Regions from separate parts of the Rothia sp. HMSC065G12 genome, predicted to be linked through region 1. Evidence: riboswitches for the same ligand, from Rfam matches in the RefSeq annotation. Region 1 holds a riboswitch; the other holds the start of a gene.
The links. A riboswitch is a leader RNA that binds a small molecule or an ion and turns the genes downstream of it on or off. The one in region 1 is predicted to bind thiamine pyrophosphate.

Region 1 (8,098 bases):
GCATCCGCCGTCATGGGCACGATTCAGGCGCTTCTGGGCGGACTTGCAGCCCCCTTGGTTTCGATGGGCGGCGAGGGTTCCTATATGCCGATGGCGTTCTCAATTCTGGGCTTCGCACTGATGACCGCGTTTGTGCTCTTCACAACCCCGCGTAAGGATGCCGACTATGCGGCAGACGGCGGCGAAGGTGGGCGCTAACGCTTCGCATCGAGCGTGTTAAGACGTTGATACCCAAGAAGCGGGTTTTTGCCGAAAAGATGAAAAAATATCATCATTTTCGAGCAGAAACTCGCTTCTTCTCGTAATCGCCCTAGCTGCTGGTATTCTGATAAATCCTAAGATTTTAAGGAGGCTGACCGTGAGCCCCGACGAAAACCTCACAAGTGCAGAGATCATTAAACGGTTCAATCACTTCTACGACTGCTGGCTGGATTCGATCACCGTAACCTATGCAAGTGGAACAGCTGTTCGTCTGCGATTCTGCGCGGTGGACTGGAACCATGTAGACGGCGGCTGGGAGAAGGCCGCTAACGACGATGTATGGCGGAACGTCACCGTAACCCTGAAAAATATTTCGGACTACCGGGTGCAAGGCCCGTTCATCAGCATATGCAGCGGAGTTCATACTCTCGAACGGGACGGCAAAATCGGGCTCGACATCGAAGGGTACAATGACAACCCCGAAACCTTCGAGGACATCGCCGAGGCAGACATATACTTTATCGCCGAAAGCGCCACCTGGGAGCTGGGTCCGCTCGGCGTTCACTGCTGTGAGGGCACGTGAGCCACTACACTGGAAACATGACTAGTTCCGTAATGCTCCTAAATTCAGAGAACCCGCAAGGCGTTGCCGTAGACCCCACCCAACCGCTTATCGGCGTGGAAGACCAAGGATTTACCCGTGGCGACGGCGTTTTTGAGACCATGCTCGCCGTTGATCGGCGGGTGCGAAAACTTGATATGCACCTCGCCCGACTCGAATCTTCGGCGCGTATGCTCGACCTGCCCGAACCCGACCTGCACCAGCTTCGGGATGCGCTGGCAAACCTCCTCGCCCAGGCCGTGCCCGGCGCTCACACGGAACTCGGCGAAGAGCATATTGTCAAAATCATTATCTCGCGCGGGCTGCCGAATGCCTCTGCGGGAATGCCCGCCGGACCATACACCCTGCTCATCGCATCCCCGGTGCCCGAAACTACTGTGAATCAGCGGCAGAACGGCGTGAAGGCCATGCTGCTGCCGCGCGGGCACGACCCCGCCGACAACACCGCATACCCGTGGCTGTTGGCGGGCGCGAAAACACTGTCGTACGCGGTCAATATGGCGGTTTTGCGGTATGTGCACAGCCGGGGTGCGGATGACGCGATTTTTATGACCGACAACCGCCGCATTCTGGAAGGGGCAACCTCGTCGGTGCTGATGGCGCGTATCGAAAACGGTGTAAAGACGCTGTACACCCCCGAACCGAACCACGGAATCCTGCCCGGTACCACGCAGGGCGCTATTTTTGAGGCGGCGCGGCGCGACGGCTGGGAACTGGGCTACGGCCCGCTGTACCCGCAGGATCTTTTCGAGTCAGATGGGGTTTGGCTCGCCTCCTCGGTGCGTCTGCTCGCCCCCGTCACACACCTGAACGGTACGGCGTTAGCGCACGATGCGCAGCTCACGCACCGGTTCTTGGAATACCTGGCACAGGGCTAAGGTACAGGGGTAGCGGCGCAAGGCTGATATTTGCGCCGCGCCTTTACCCCGGTTTTTTCAGAACCGAGTACTTAGCGGCAGCTTCGGTGCGGCTACTGCCACAAGAAACGCAGAGTTCCTAGCCCCAACGAAACCCCGTAAGCGCACACTACGATCACGGCGGCGGCAACCGCAACATACGCATCACGCCGGGAATAGGCGGGCACGCGTGCCCAGGAGCGTTTGCCGGTGCCGAAACCACGCGCCTCCATTGTGACCGCAAGGCGCGAACCACGGCGAATTGCCTGTACCATGAGTGCGAAGGCCTGCCCGGCACCGGTTTTGATGCGCCCGATCGGGCCCTGACCCGCGCCCAGCCCGCGTGCGCGCCGCGCCTGCCCCAGCGTATTCCACTCCCCAAATAGGATGCCGACAAGACGTAACGCCGCCAACGCGGCAAGTACAAAACGGGCGGGCAGGCGGAAAGTTTGGGCAAGCGAATCGCCCAGGTCAGTTGGGTCTGTTGAAAGCACAAACGCGAAGGTCGGCAGAATCATCGCCAAGGAACGAATCATCATCGAAAACGCCGCCGCGAGCGACCCTTCCGTGATGGTGTTCAGCCCAAAATCGAGCAGAACGGCACCGGTTTTATTGACAAGAATTGCCACACTCCAGCCGGTGGTCAGCACCGCGATCAGGATAGGCCAGCTGCGCGCCAGCAGATTCACAGGCCGAAACCCGACCGCGATGAACCCCAGCAGTTCCAGCCCAAATATGATAGCCGCGGTTACCGGGTCTTGAATGAGGATTGCCGCAAGAACCAGCACGCCCGCAACCACTAATTTGACGCCCGCGTTAAGCCCGCCAAACCAGCTGTTGCGCTCGGCACTCGGCCCGAAAAAATCGGTATTCATGCGCTACTTCCCTTCCTGAAGACTCCGGCCTGCGGGCTCATGCGGCAGACTTTCGAGCGTGATGCTCCGCCCGCCCAAAGCCGCCGTAAATTCGAGGTCGTGAGTCACCGAGATCACCGCAACCCCCTCAGTAAGAAGCCCGCGAATCAAGCGCACCAGTTCGCCCCAGGTGCTCGCATCCTGCCCGAAGGTCGGTTCGTCAAGAACCAGCACGCGCGGCGCCGTCGCCAAAGCGGATGCGACCGACAGTCGGCGTTTTTGCCCGCCTGAAAGCGTGAATGGGTTGGCGTCTAAGAGTCCGTCTAAATGCAAGCGTTCGGCGAGGGATGCGGTGGCGGCGGCGAGCGCATCCTCATCAATTTTTTCGCGGCGCAGGGCGGCGAGGCGGCGCGGCCCGAGTTCGAGTTCTTCGCGCACGCTGCCACGCACGAATTGGTATTCGGGCTCTTGGAAAACGTAGCCGATGCGCCCCAGCAGCTGAGCGGGACTCCAGGAGGGAATATCCCAGCTGGCGGCTTTTTTCTCGCGGGTGAGGGAGCTTTCTGCCATTGGGTTTTGGTCGAACTCGCGCAGTGCCTCGTGCGCGTGCAGGGTTCCATTGGGGGCGTAGAGGAGCCCGGCGAGAGTGAGTGCGAGGGTTGATTTTCCGGCGCCGTTGGGGCCGAGGATGCTCAGGTGCTCGCCTTCTCGAATGCTCAGGTTAATGCCCCCGCGCAGGGCGGGAATATCCAGGGGCACGGGTGCGGGTTCCGGCATGGTTTTGAGCTGCCGTCGGCGTGCCCGTAACTGTTTTTTGCTCGGAAATTCCCGCGTGATCGCAAGGTTTTCGGCGCTCAGGAGTATGCGCCCACTCGGTGCCGCTGCGGCGGCGGGTTCGGGAACATACCCGGGTACCCATACGCCGTTGGCGATGAGGGTTTCGCGGGCTTGGGCGAGCACGGTTTCGGGTGCGCCGTCGTGGGTGATACCTCCGTCGGCACCAAGCACGATGACGCGGTCCATATGCTGCGCCCACACGCCCACCCGGTGTTCGACGACGATCAGGGTGGCACCGGTTGCCGTGACCGCCTGCACTACGGCATCGCGCACCTGCTGAACGCCCTCGGGGTCGAGGTTCGCGGTGGGTTCGTCCAGCAGAATGGCACGCGGGTGCATCGCCAGGATTCCGGCGAGCCCCAGGCGTTGTTTCTGCCCGCCCGAAAGCGCATTTGTAGGATGCTCATGCGGCAGGTAGTCGAGCCCGACGGCAGCGAGCGCATCGTCAACACGCGCCCAGATTTCTTCACGTGCGACCGCAAGATTTTCGGGGCCGAAGGCTACGTCATCGCCCACGCGGGCAAGCACGACCGATGATTCGGGGTCTTGCTGCATGAGCCCGATGAGTCCGCGTGCGTCTTCGGGGTCTACGCCGTCGATGCGCGCGCTACCGCTTTGGCTCTGCCCGTCGTGATCGTGCAGCACCCCGGCGATAGCGTGCAGGAGCGTTGATTTTCCTGCGCCGGAGGGCCCCAGCAGCAGTACTTTCTGCCCGGGCTCGATGCGCAGGTTCACGTTCGAGAACGCGGGTTTTTCGCGCCCGGGGTGGTGCCAACCGAAGTTGTGAAGGTCGATTGCGGCACCGCGGGCACGCGTATCGGGGGCGCTACTGTGGGGTTCGGTCATGGTTGCATCCTGGGTTGCGGATGGTTCAGAATGTTCCGTGTTTGAGGGTTTGAGCGTTGAGATAGGCTGTGACATACGCCGCCTGCCCGTTATCCGCGTGCGGTACGTGCCTGCACGCCGGAGGCTAGCGAGGCGAGTACCCCGGTTTTAGCGAGCGCTTTCGTGAGTCCCCAGGAGAGTACCCCGGCGAGCACAATTCCTGAGACGACCGCGCATACCACGTAGATGACGGCTTTGAAGATTTCCATGTCTGGGTAGTAGATGATGATTTCGTTGACACCCATGAAGAGCCCGCTCAGTGCGCCCGCGAAGGCTGCTGTGCTGAGGTTCCAGACGCGGTACCCGAACACGGCGAAGGCGATCTCGGCGCCAATTCCCTGGAAGAATCCGGCGATGAGGATTGATTGGCTCCAGGCGCCTCCGGTGAGGAATACGGAGATGACGGCGGCAACGATTTCGCAGTAGAGCGCGGCGCCGGGCTTGCGGATAAGGTACCCGCCGAGCACACCGGCGAGCAACCACATACCGGCGACGATGGGGCGGTATTCGGGAACCGCCGCGAAGAGCGTTTTAGTGGCGGGGTCTACGGCAATATCCCAGATCCAGAAGATTACCGCGCAGGCGGCGGCGACCACAGAGACGATGACGATTTCATTGACCCGCCAGCTGAGGCGAGATTTTTGAGACATATTTTCCTCCCATGATTGGAAGGGGAACATCCACACCCGTTGCGGGTGAGGTGTTGAGAAAACATATTTCGACTCCCTACGCCGGTACTAACCGGATCAGGTTCGAGGGTCTGCGTTGCACTCTCAGCGCCCGTCTGCGGCGCTCCCCTGTCGTGTTGCTTCGAGAGTTCGAAGCCTATAAACGTTTACATTCTATGCTGTATGAGTCGTTTTCTGTGAGTTCGTTGAGTTTTTGAATCGGTTTATGACAAGAACGTGTGGCAGGTCGGTAATATGATTCCTTGATTTGCCGCTGGTATACGCCTTTCAGACCCGCAATACTGTGCTTTTTCTCACGTTCTAGAGTTTTTACCCCGATTTTTCGTGTATGCGCGCGTTAAAACAGGTCATGTTCTCTGCATCTGAGCCGTAAAGCCGATAGGCTAGGGATAGTCACTTCTGATTTTTGAGGAGAAGATATGAACCCCGTAGCAAAGATTGCTATCACTGGTGCCAATATGGCCGCCGCCGCCCTGACAAGCAAAGGTCTTGGCGCAGCGTGGAAGCGTGTGACCGGTAACGAACCTCCTACCATCGGTCCCGAGTCCGAAGATACCCTGCGCAATGTTATTGTGTGGACCGTCATCACCTCCGTGGTGGGTGCTCTGGTAAGCGTCGGTATTGCCCGCGCACAGCGCCGTTTCTTCTCATAATTTCACGGTGTATTTTGGGTGGATGCGCCGCCCCCGCGGCCTTCACGCTGCAGCGGTGTGCGCATCCTTTCCGATGTGCTGATCATGTTCCTGCTCAGAAAAGAACACGGCGCTCGGCACGCTGGGAGGCGATGCCTACGGCAGTGTCGCCGGGTAAGCTACAAGACCAGCACCAGATTGAGGGCGCCTAGCTGCGTCTTACACGAAAGTGAACACATCCGTTATGACTAGACGCGTTCCCGACCACAGTACCAGTCGCCGTTCGGTTGCATCTTGGGTGCTGTGGGATGTCGGCTCGTCGAGCTTCGACACCATCATGATGACCTTCATTTTTACGGTCTACCTCACCAGCTCTTACTTCGGCTCAACCGAGGATGCATCGGCGGCACTGTCACTGGGATTGACCATTGCCGGGTTCTGTATTGCCTTTTTCGCTCCGGTTTCGGGCCAGCGCGCCGATAAATCCGGTAAAGGTATTTTCTGGTTAGGTGTTAATACGCTTTCTCTGGTGGCGTTCTCTGGACTGTGTTTTTTCGTATTTCCCGATGAAGCGCATCTGTGGCTGGGCGTGATTCTCGTATCTGCGGCGAGCGTATTCAGCGAATTTGCGGTCGTGAATTACAACGCTATACTTCCACGCATTTCAACCCCGAATAATATCGGTAAAATCTCGGGGATCGGTTGGTCGGCGGGGTATGTGGGCGGCCTAGTGGCCCTAATTATCGTGTTGTGGGGCTTCGTACTTGAGCCTAACGGGCTGCACCTGAGCACCGACAACGCCTTCAATATTCGCGCAGTGGCACTGTTCTCCGCCCTGTGGTGCCTGATCTTCTGCACGCCTTTGCTAATTCGGATGCGCCGCCGCGAACGGGTGCTTCCGGAGGTCCTTCCCACAGGTGAACTCAGGTTCTTAGAACGCGGCCTAGCCAGGCTTTCTCCGGCACGCCAAGGCGGTCTTTTTGCAGCCTACAAGGAGCTGTGGCGCACCATTATGCGGCTGCGCACCACGGCACCGCAAACCCTTTATTTCCTGTGTGCCAGCGCTATCTTCCGCGATGGTTTAGCCGGTATCTTCACCTTCGGCGGTGTGCTGGCGGCTGGTTCCTTCGGATTCAGTACTTCGGATGTCATTATTTTTGGTGTTGCCGCCAATGGTGTTGCTGCCGTAGGCGCGGTGCTGGGCGGGTACCTGGATGACTATCTGGGCCCCAAAAAGATTATTATTTTCTCGCTGGTAGGCATCCTGATTGCTGCCGTGCCCCTGCTCTTGTTCCCCTACCCTATGACCTTCTGGATTTGCGCGCTCATTCTCGCCCTTTTCGTGGGACCCGCGCAGTCCTCGTCGCGTACCTTCTTGGCGCGTATCGCCGATCCCGGTACGGAAGGTGAGCTCTTCGGGCTGTATTCGACAACAGGTCGCGCAACTAGCTTCTTGTCCCCCTTGCTCTTCGGTCTGTTCGTCACGATTTTTAATGCTCAGGTGTGGGGTATTCTCGGCATTATGGTCGTGGTGCTGGCGGGCCTGCTGCTGGCCCTGCCGTTAGAATCGCCACAAGCGCTTCACCTGCGCAAGGCACGCCGCGCCGAAAAGAAAGCGGCCAAAGCGGTGCAGCGGTAGTTCTTTACTCGCCCCCCCTTGACCTGCGCCCCTCGACCTACGAGTCTTAACCCGCGAGCAGATAGCGGATTGCTATCTGCTCGCGTATTTATTGGGTTTTTAGTTCGAGTCTTCTTCGGTATACAGCGGGTCGTCTACGGTGCGCATCGTGAGTATGCCGCTTTCAGACAGCTGCTCAACAACCTGGCGATGCGCGTCCTCGGGCAACCCCTCAAACAACTCACGCATGACTCCGTAGTGATCCCGCACCGTCAGTTCGTGAGCGGCGTTAATCCAACACTCCGCCGCGAATGCGGAAAGCTCATCCAGTGAATCTCCGTGATGCAGCAGGAATCTTTCTCCATCCACCAAGTACCCGGCGGTACCAAACATGCGCTGAAGAACCTGCGTGCCGTTAGGGTATACGTTCGGCAAGCGGTCGGGCACCTCAAAGGTCTCGTACTCGTCCACTCTCTCGGAGTTCGGGAGCACAGCATCCTCGGCGAGAAGTTCACGCACGAGCGGCTCAATATCTTCAACCTCGGAATACACCAGCCGCCATACGCCGCCGCACTGCTCAAACAGGCGAATAATCGAGAGCACCCCCTCGGGGTTGAGCGCCACGCCGGAGGTCTGCTCGGCAATCGACATGAGCGCATCCCCCAGGCTCACACGCTCAAGATAGGGTTTCGTGGGCTCATCGGTGCGCCCCACCATGACGACGCGAGCGGCTGTATAGCTCGTATCCTCACAGTCCGCCGCGTTCAGACCCAGATCCACAGGGTTGCGCTGTTCCTTCGGCTCGTCATCAGAGACTACCAGCGACAGCGGCTTTGGGTAGGGGTAAATCTCCCGGTCAGCACC
Region 2 (8,098 bases), on a different contig from region 1:
TGATGTTTTCGATGCTCTCATGGAATATGAGAAAACTCATCGCTGGATGTTCCTTATCCGCGTATTCCTCAGCGGAACAGTCACCCTGCTTGGTATTGGTTTCGCGCTGACGGGACATGTTGAGAACGGACGCTGGGTACCTGATGTTCCAGCTGCTTCCCTAGTAACGGTTGCTTCTATTATCGCCATGATGGGTGGGCCCGTCTGGATTTCACAAAACTTTCTCACCGAATGGCGTTACGCCAAGGTGGGGCTGGCTAAAGTTGCTCGGCTTGAAGGGTACGCCGGGGTACGTCAAGGTGTGCTCAAAGAACCGCGAACAGATACCGAACTTGAAGCATATGTGAGCCATGAGAAAGAACACGATATGCCGGTCGTCGATATCCCGCAGGTTCCCGCAAAGGCAAGCAACACGCGCATCGTATACATCAATCCTCGGCATTGGCAGCTGACTGCTCAAGAGTATGCAGAATCGCTTGTCGAACATGTGCGTGCGCTCGCTGCCGAAAAACTGCCGGATAAACAGCGAATTCTACTAAGTGAGCCTAACCCTATGATTTTCGCCGGAACTCTGCGGAATCACCTACGTCTGGGCACCGTACCGCCCGAAGATACTGTGGCTGCGCAAGCGAAAGATGAAGCTCTCCTTCAGATAACAGACTCTAGCGAAATTGCTTACCGTTTGGGTGGGCGAAATCCAGATGAATATTTTGAAGCGCTGATCACTAGCGAAGGGGCTAACCTGTCGGGCGGACAACGCCAACGTTTAGCTCTCGCACGTGCGCTCGCTCAGGACACCCAAATACTCATTTTGACTGAGCCCCTTAATTCTGTGGACGAGCCAAGCCAGAAATATATTTACGACAGACTTGAGGAATGCGTGGGCACGCCTACAGCGCCAGAGCTCTATCCTGGGCTGCTTGCGAGTTTTGAGACTATTTACGTTATTTCGACAACTGCAGAAGTATCTCGGCGTATTGCGCGAGATAACAATATCGAAACCCAGAGGGTAAATCATGTCTAAGTTACCAACCGAACCATCCCGTGTGGTTGTGCAGAAAATGGGTTCCTATATTGTGCGTTATAGAGGGCGTGCGTTCTTCACTTTTATGGTTTATGTGTTGAGCAGCGTCATGGGCGCGGTAGTGCCTCTGCAGATTGGTGCAACTGTTGACGACGTTGTGGCTGGTAAGTATGCGCAATTTCCGTGGAAACCTGTATTGATCATTCTTGCCGCTACTGTTGCTCAAGCCATCGTGATGCTTTTGGCTATGTACAGCGCCGCCCGTCTTGGCGCCCTCGTAACACGCCAAGCAAGTATAGATACCATCGATGCAACTCTAGATCTTGATGCGCGAACCGTCGAGGAATCCGGCAGCGGTGACCTGCTCACACGAGTGACTGATGACCTGTCTTCAGCCTCGAACGCCGTCAGCTTTGACCTGCTCGAAATTCTTTTTGTGATTCTGTATTTCGTAGTTTCTATGGTTTCACTTGCCGCACTCAGCGTACCTCTGAGCGTTATCTTCTTGCCTATGATTATCGGCTTGGGCGTGTTGATGGGATATTTTCTGCCGCGTCTTGCCCGTGAAAATCAGAGCGTGCAGGAGATTACGAGCGAGCTTAATAGCGTGCTGACCGAGAACGTCCGGGGCGCATCCACCATTCGTGAACTTGGGGTGCATGATGCTCGCAACGAAACATTCGAGGCTGATAACGATCGGCGTTATCGGGCTACACTCAAGATGGTGCGTATACGCCAGAATTATTACACGCTTGATGCTCTGAATGCGTGGTTCCCTACCGTTATCTGCTTGCTCTGGGGGTCCTTCTGCGTCATGCAAGGGTGGGCAACCTGGGGTGCCTTGGCGACTGCATCCATTATGGTTTTCAGCTTGAGAACTATGGCGGATATTTTGGGGCATCACGTGGGCAATATACGCATAATGCTGGTTAATATGGGGCGCGTGTTCGGGATTATTAATCTGGCGCAAGTGCAGCGTGCTCGGCGCAAAGATATTCGTAGAGCACAACATCATGAAACTTTGGGGAATACCACACATGTAATCGAGTGCTCCCATGTGTCGTACGGTTATTCTTCAGATGCGCTTGTACTGACTGATATTAATCTAAAGATTGCGCCTGGGGAGTGCTTAGCGTTAGTTGGGCGTTCTGGCTCTGGAAAAACCACGCTTGCAAGGCTCATCGGCGGTTCCTTGAGTGCGCTTGACGGTACAATCCGTGTGCTGGGAAAACCAGTTGGCAATGGGGAATTTCCAACTGACAAGTACGAAGATGGTAGGCCGCGACTACTGGTTTGTACCCAAGAAGCACATATTTTCTTTGGTACCGTTATTGATAATTTCACCGCTGTAGTACCAGAAGCCACCGAGAAACAGATCGGTGAAGCTCTGGATGCTGTTAGCGCTCGTTGGTGGCGTGAGCTTCCCCAAGGGTTGAAGACGCGTATCGGTACGGGAGAGCACGAACTCACCCGTGACCAGATTCAGCAGCTTGCTTTAGCGCGCATCGTCGCGGCAAACCCTCACGCGGTGATTCTTGATGAATCGACCACCCAGCTTGAGCTTGTGGACGCGACCGAATCATTACAGGCCGTGCTCGCGAATCGTGCTGTGTTGATTATCTCGCACGATGCGCGTATCGCATCCCTGGCAGACCGCGCCGTTTTGCTTCAGGAAGGCATGATTACCGCTGAGGGCACGCCCGCTGAGATTTTCGCTCTGACCTAGAAGATGATAGTCAAGAACCGTACACTCTCTGTCCTTCTCGTAGATGGGCACAACGGCACGATAGAGAAGAAAAGTGTACGACGCTCGGACAGGTTATAGAATTGGTTGGGATTTATTTTTTCTTATGGAGCCGCCATTCGGTATCGCCTGCTCCCGAGTCATCGCGATGCCAATGCTGCCCTGTCACCGGGTCAGGCTGCGTTAACTTTGGATTCGGATTATTCCGATCGGGCTCATCCGGATGTGCTGGGCATCCTCGAGCACCAGGGTCTTCGTGGCAGGTTTTACCTACAGAATGCACCTCGGTATCCCACACGCGTACTAGAGTGGGATCACTGCGAACCGTAAGCGAACCAACAATATTCCAGTCCCCACCTTTGAGACGGTACCGACCCTGATAGGTGACAGTAACGTAAGCATGATAGTTGCCGGATTCTTTGAAAGCATAGCTGGTGTCGGTGGGTTTAAAGTTACGTTTGCTCTTGTCCCAGACAGAGCCTTGCGCGGTTCCTGAATCCCGCGTTGTGTACACAGGGTCGCCGGCACCGTACTCATAGGTATAGGCAACGGGAACAGCTTCTATCGTGACTTCTTCATCGAGGATAGTAGTATCACGTGCTTCGGTTTTAACACCGGTCACATAGAAGTTTGTGTTGATCCCGGTATTGACGTGGGGCTCATGCCCGTCGAAATGTAGTGCGGGTTTTGTGGTGGTAAGTTCGGCGAGTTGCTCCCGAACCTGGTGCTCTATCTTTTGGGTGCGAACTTGGGCGTTATCGGCAGTAGGTTCGTTTTCAGGTGTGTTTTGGTCTGCAGGATCGTTGGGAACGCACGCTATACCGCCGTTTCCTGACTGAACGACACCGTATTGTTTATAGTTGCCTGAATCGTCAATGGGTAGGGGCACACGGGCTACTTTACCGGGTTTCCCTTGGTAGATACAGGGCGCATCTTTAGAAGCATTGCCATTGTAGACATCGAAGGTATTTCCTACACTACTCACGGTTGCGGGAGCGTTAGAGCCTGTATCAGGTGTAACTATGGGTGCTTCTTGGCTCTGATATCTGTTAAATTCAGATTGCTCATATTCATTAGGTCCTTGCTGGTCAGGTTTATTGGATGAAGAAGACCGCCCAATGACTGTTATTTTTCCTCCTTTAGCATCGCCAGAATAATCAGTAGCGAAGGCAGACATAGATAGTGTTGGACAGAGAAAGAGCAACGTTGTGACGCAGAAGATGTATTTCTTATTTGACATTGACATCAAGTTTCTCTGTACCAGCAAATGACCAATGGCCATTACTTGTCTGGAATACAACACCAAACTCAAGAATATTGTCGTTTTCTTGAGAAGCGGGGAATGAGAACGTTTTGTACTGCTCGTTATCTAAGATAACGTAATCATTCGAAATTATTCTGCCAACAATGAGGTACACATGATCGCTGGGCGAACGTAAAGTTGAGGGATCGGCGACAATCTTGCGAGTGCCTCCTACGACCCAGCCTCCCTTATCGTACAGACGCTGCATATGGTTACAGAATTTTTCAACTTCTTTGTACCCTGCGGCAGTGTAATCTGCGTAAGTTTGTACATCTCCGGTTTGGGTAGCGTAGTTTCCTAAAGCATTCCAATAATCGATGAAGTGCATAAGCGCCTCCGGTGTCTCAATCCCAATATCTTCGGGCTTTTTGGGCTTGGGGACGTTCTGCGCGGGTCCTTTTTCGTCTGCAGGACGGTACTCACCTTTGGGCGCTTCAGAGCCACCAGAATAACCCTTAGTGAAGGTCGGATGCGCCTGTGCCTCAGGTGAGGCAGATTCGGTACCATGTGGGCTGGAGCGACCGTCTGTAGTGTTGGATGCTTCGGCACGAGCAGGTGCCGTCTCATGTGCTTGCTCTCCGCAAGCGGTCAGGAACTCAGTAACGCAGATCCCCGATGCGAAGGCTATCAAGGCACGACGGTTGAGGACTTTTTGAGGCACACTATTGTGCCTAAGGGCAGGAATGCTCATCAGTGAACTTTCGTGGTTGGGTGAATATACAGCAGGCCGCAGGGGAGCGCGACCCTTTTCAACAGTACTGTTACATGTCAAGAATAAGAAATATTACTTTATAAGAGTTTGAAAATTACCAAAACTTAGAGATATGTGCACGGCAATGACACATAAAGTCCGTGAACCTATTGAGCCCAACAGCATATGCTACAGTGAAAACGCGATATGGGGTGCTCCATTTTGTAACGGATACACAGCACGGCGCTGTTGTCTGGAGCTGAGATATACCCATTGAACCTGCTCTAGTTAGAACTAGCGAAGGGATATCGAACCGTGGCAGAGCAGCCTTAACCTTCTTTCTGAAACACCCGATTCATCATTATCTAGATAGCGTGGTGCGTTTGCAGCGATGCCACGCCCATCCCAAGGAGACTTATAGCTATGACGCTATTAAACACATCTACGCCTCGTGTGCTTTCCATTGCCGGAACCGACCCTACAGGCGGTGCTGGAATCCAGGCTGATCTCAAGTCTATTGCCGCAAGCGGTGGTTACGGTATGTGCGCCACAACCGCGCTTGTCGCACAGAATACACAAGGGGTTCGCAGCATTTTTGCTCCACCTACCGAGTTTTTACAGGAACAGCTTGCGGCAGTTTTCGACGATGTGACTGTGGATGCCGTTAAAATTGGTATGCTCGGCGATGTTGAAACTATCACCACCGTCAAGACCTGGCTTGCAGAACATCCGGTACCAGTGGTGGTACTTGATCCGGTGATGGTTGCCTCCAGCGGCGATCGCCTGATTAGTCAAGACGCTGAGCAGGCACTGCGCGAATTGGTGGCGCAGGCAGATGTTATCACTCCGAATATCGCCGAACTCGCGGTGCTTTGTGAGAGCAACCCTGCCCAGACTTTGAAGGAGGCGCATCACCAGGCGGCTCAGCTCGCGGGGAGCACTGGCACGACCGTGATTGTTAAGGGCGGTCACCTGACGGGGGAGGACGCTGGAAACTCGGCTGTTTTCCCTAATGGAACTCATACACATGTAGCTGTCACCCGCATCCAGACAAAGAATACCCACGGTACCGGGTGCTCGCTCTCATCAAGTCTTGCTACCCGCCTTGGACTTGCTCTTGTGAATGGCAATAATGAGCTGAGTGTACGAGTACTCACGAACGCGCTGGCATGGAGCACCCGGTGGCTCAACGAGGCTATTATCGCGGGTGAGGAACTGCACGTGGGCAGCGGGCAGGGTCACGGACCGGTCGATCATCAGGCACGTGCTCGCCGTTTGGAACATGCAGCCGATACGAAACCGTGGGAGCACTTATACGCTGATAAAAATCTTACGGGCGAGAGCCCCAAGAATTTGGTGAAACCTGCGCAGCGGAAATCCCCAGAGTCGAAGGTAGCCCCGGCGGGTCCGTGGACTGCCGCCCTGTGGCAAGCTACCGGTGATATTTGGTGTGACATTCTCGATTTGCCCTTTATTCGCGGGCTGGGCGACGGCACGCTTGACGAGGATTTATTCGGCTTCTATTTAGACCAAGATGCGCAGTACCTTGCCCAGTATTCTCGCGCCTTAGCTACTCTTTCGGCACGTGCTACCTCACCGCAAGGTCAGGTGCATTGGGCTGCGGGTGCCCAGGCGGCAATTGTTGAGGAATCGCTTTTGCACGATGAATGGTTGGCGGCGCATCCCGCTATTCCTGCGGAGCAGGGGGGTATTCGGCGTGGTGCACCTTCGGCAGTGACAATGGGGTACACGAACTTTTTACGTGCTACTGCTGCTGGCGAGGATTATGTGGTGGGCGCAGCTGCGGCGCTTCCATGCTACTGGCTGTACCTTGAGATCGGTTACCGGCTCTTGGAGAAAACCCACGAGGAACATCCGTATAATGCTTGGATTTCGGTGTATGGCGGCGAAGAGTTCGCTGCAGATGTGCGCCGCTGCGTGGCGGTTGTTGAGGAAGCATTTGAGCAGGCTTCCCCCAGTCAGCGTGTTGCCGCCGCGCAGGCATATATGAGCGCATGCCTATATGAACGTGACTTCTTCGACCAGGCTCATAGAGCGTTGCGGTAAACTCACACCGTCCGGACCCCCACGCGAAAAAGTAAAAAAGGCTCTTTATCCAAATAAAGCGTATTTTTCACCGCTTGATTCGGATAAAGAGCCTTTTTAGCACGTAGAAGGGACTATGCCCCCAGAGCCTCCAGACGCTCAATCAGGCGCTTGCCGTGATCCTCACCGATGGCGCGAGCAACAGCGGGGTTATCGGGGTCGCCGGTTGTGCCGTAGCTGTATAGTGGCTCCTCAAGAGGCATACCGGTAAACGCTGCGGTGTTCTCAAACTCGGTCAACGTGGCAGATACGTCGCGTGGCAGCATGGTGCGGTAGACATCTTCAATAGCGCCAGCGGTTGCGGAGATCAGAAGCTTCTTACCCTGCAAAGCGGTGCCGTTTTCTCCATACGCGAAGCCGTACTCGAAAACGTCGTCAATCCACTGCTTCAGCAGAGAAGAAATTGAATACCACATCACCGGGAACTGCAGAACGATGACGTCTGCTTCCACAAGTGCCTTCTGCTCAGCAGGTACGTCAAACTTACCGTTTACACGCAGCTTGTCGAGCTCACGAATCTTGACGTTATCGCCGAACCGTGCCCGCACGGCATCAAGAATAGCCTTGTTAGCGTTAGAAGTCGTAAGGTCAGGGTGCCCCGAAATAATCAGGATATTAGACATAGTCATCCAATCTAGTAAACATCAGAATCATGAGCTTGTGAGTGCTGATTCAAGTATAAGCTCAAGTTTGCCACCTTCGTATATTAGCACGCTATTCTCTATGTCTGCCTGTGAACATTATGCCGAATCTAATACATACTGCTAACAAGCTTTTAGTTTTCCAGAAGGTGTACGATGCACAACATTACCCATAAAATGCATGATAAATACCTAATGCGATGGAGCCGAAAAAGAAAATAGCAACCGCAATATACTAAGCCCGCAAGGATTCTAACCTAGCGATGAGCTTGGTGCCATGATTCTCACCAATAGCCCGTACCGCTGCGGTATTCCCCGGATCGCTTGATGCGCCATAGCTGAAAATAGGTTCTTCTAACTCCATACCCGTGAAAGCGGCAGTATTCCCAAAATCGGCGTATGTGGTTGTGAGCTCATACGGCAAAGCATCACGGTACATATTCTCGGGAGCTCCCGCAGTCGCAGAAATCAAGAGCTTCTTACCGCGCAGCGCCGTGCCTTGCGAACCGTATACGAAGCCGTACTCGAAAACGTCATCAATCCACTGTTTCAGCAAGCCCGGCACCGAATACCAGTACACAGGGAACTG

Region 2: linked by a shared signal. The riboswitch ahead of HMPREF2804_RS06525 (bifunctional hydroxymethylpyrimidine kinase/phosphomethylpyrimidine kinase) and the one ahead of HMPREF2804_RS03225 (ECF transporter S component) in region 1 are both predicted to bind thiamine pyrophosphate.

What each region holds. Positions count from the first base shown of each region.
Region 1 covers NZ_KV804813.1:40,255-48,352, reverse strand. The annotation lists gene HMPREF2804_RS03250 (hypothetical protein) at 1-198, shown strand, start outside; gene HMPREF2804_RS03245 (regucalcin) at 359-784, shown strand; gene HMPREF2804_RS03240 (aminotransferase class IV) at 802-1,701, shown strand; gene HMPREF2804_RS03235 (energy-coupling factor transporter transmembrane component T family protein) at 1,794-2,594, opposite strand; gene HMPREF2804_RS03230 (ABC transporter ATP-binding protein) at 2,598-4,256, opposite strand; gene HMPREF2804_RS03225 (ECF transporter S component) at 4,346-4,945, opposite strand; TPP riboswitch at 5,002-5,104, opposite strand; gene HMPREF2804_RS03220 (DUF4235 domain-containing protein) at 5,404-5,637, shown strand; gene HMPREF2804_RS03215 (MFS transporter) at 5,861-7,255, shown strand; gene HMPREF2804_RS03210 (hypothetical protein) at 7,355-8,098, opposite strand, start outside.
Region 2 covers NZ_KV804815.1:281,699-289,796, forward strand. The annotation lists gene HMPREF2804_RS06505 (ABC transporter transmembrane domain-containing protein) at 1-1,024, shown strand, start outside; gene HMPREF2804_RS06510 (ABC transporter ATP-binding protein) at 1,017-2,750, shown strand; gene HMPREF2804_RS06515 (hypothetical protein) at 2,863-3,657, opposite strand; gene HMPREF2804_RS06520 (DUF6318 family protein) at 3,998-4,762, opposite strand; TPP riboswitch at 4,961-5,085, shown strand; gene HMPREF2804_RS06525 (bifunctional hydroxymethylpyrimidine kinase/phosphomethylpyrimidine kinase) at 5,186-6,829, shown strand; gene HMPREF2804_RS06530 (NAD(P)H-dependent oxidoreductase) at 6,943-7,491, opposite strand; gene HMPREF2804_RS06535 (NAD(P)H-dependent oxidoreductase) at 7,745-8,098, opposite strand, start outside.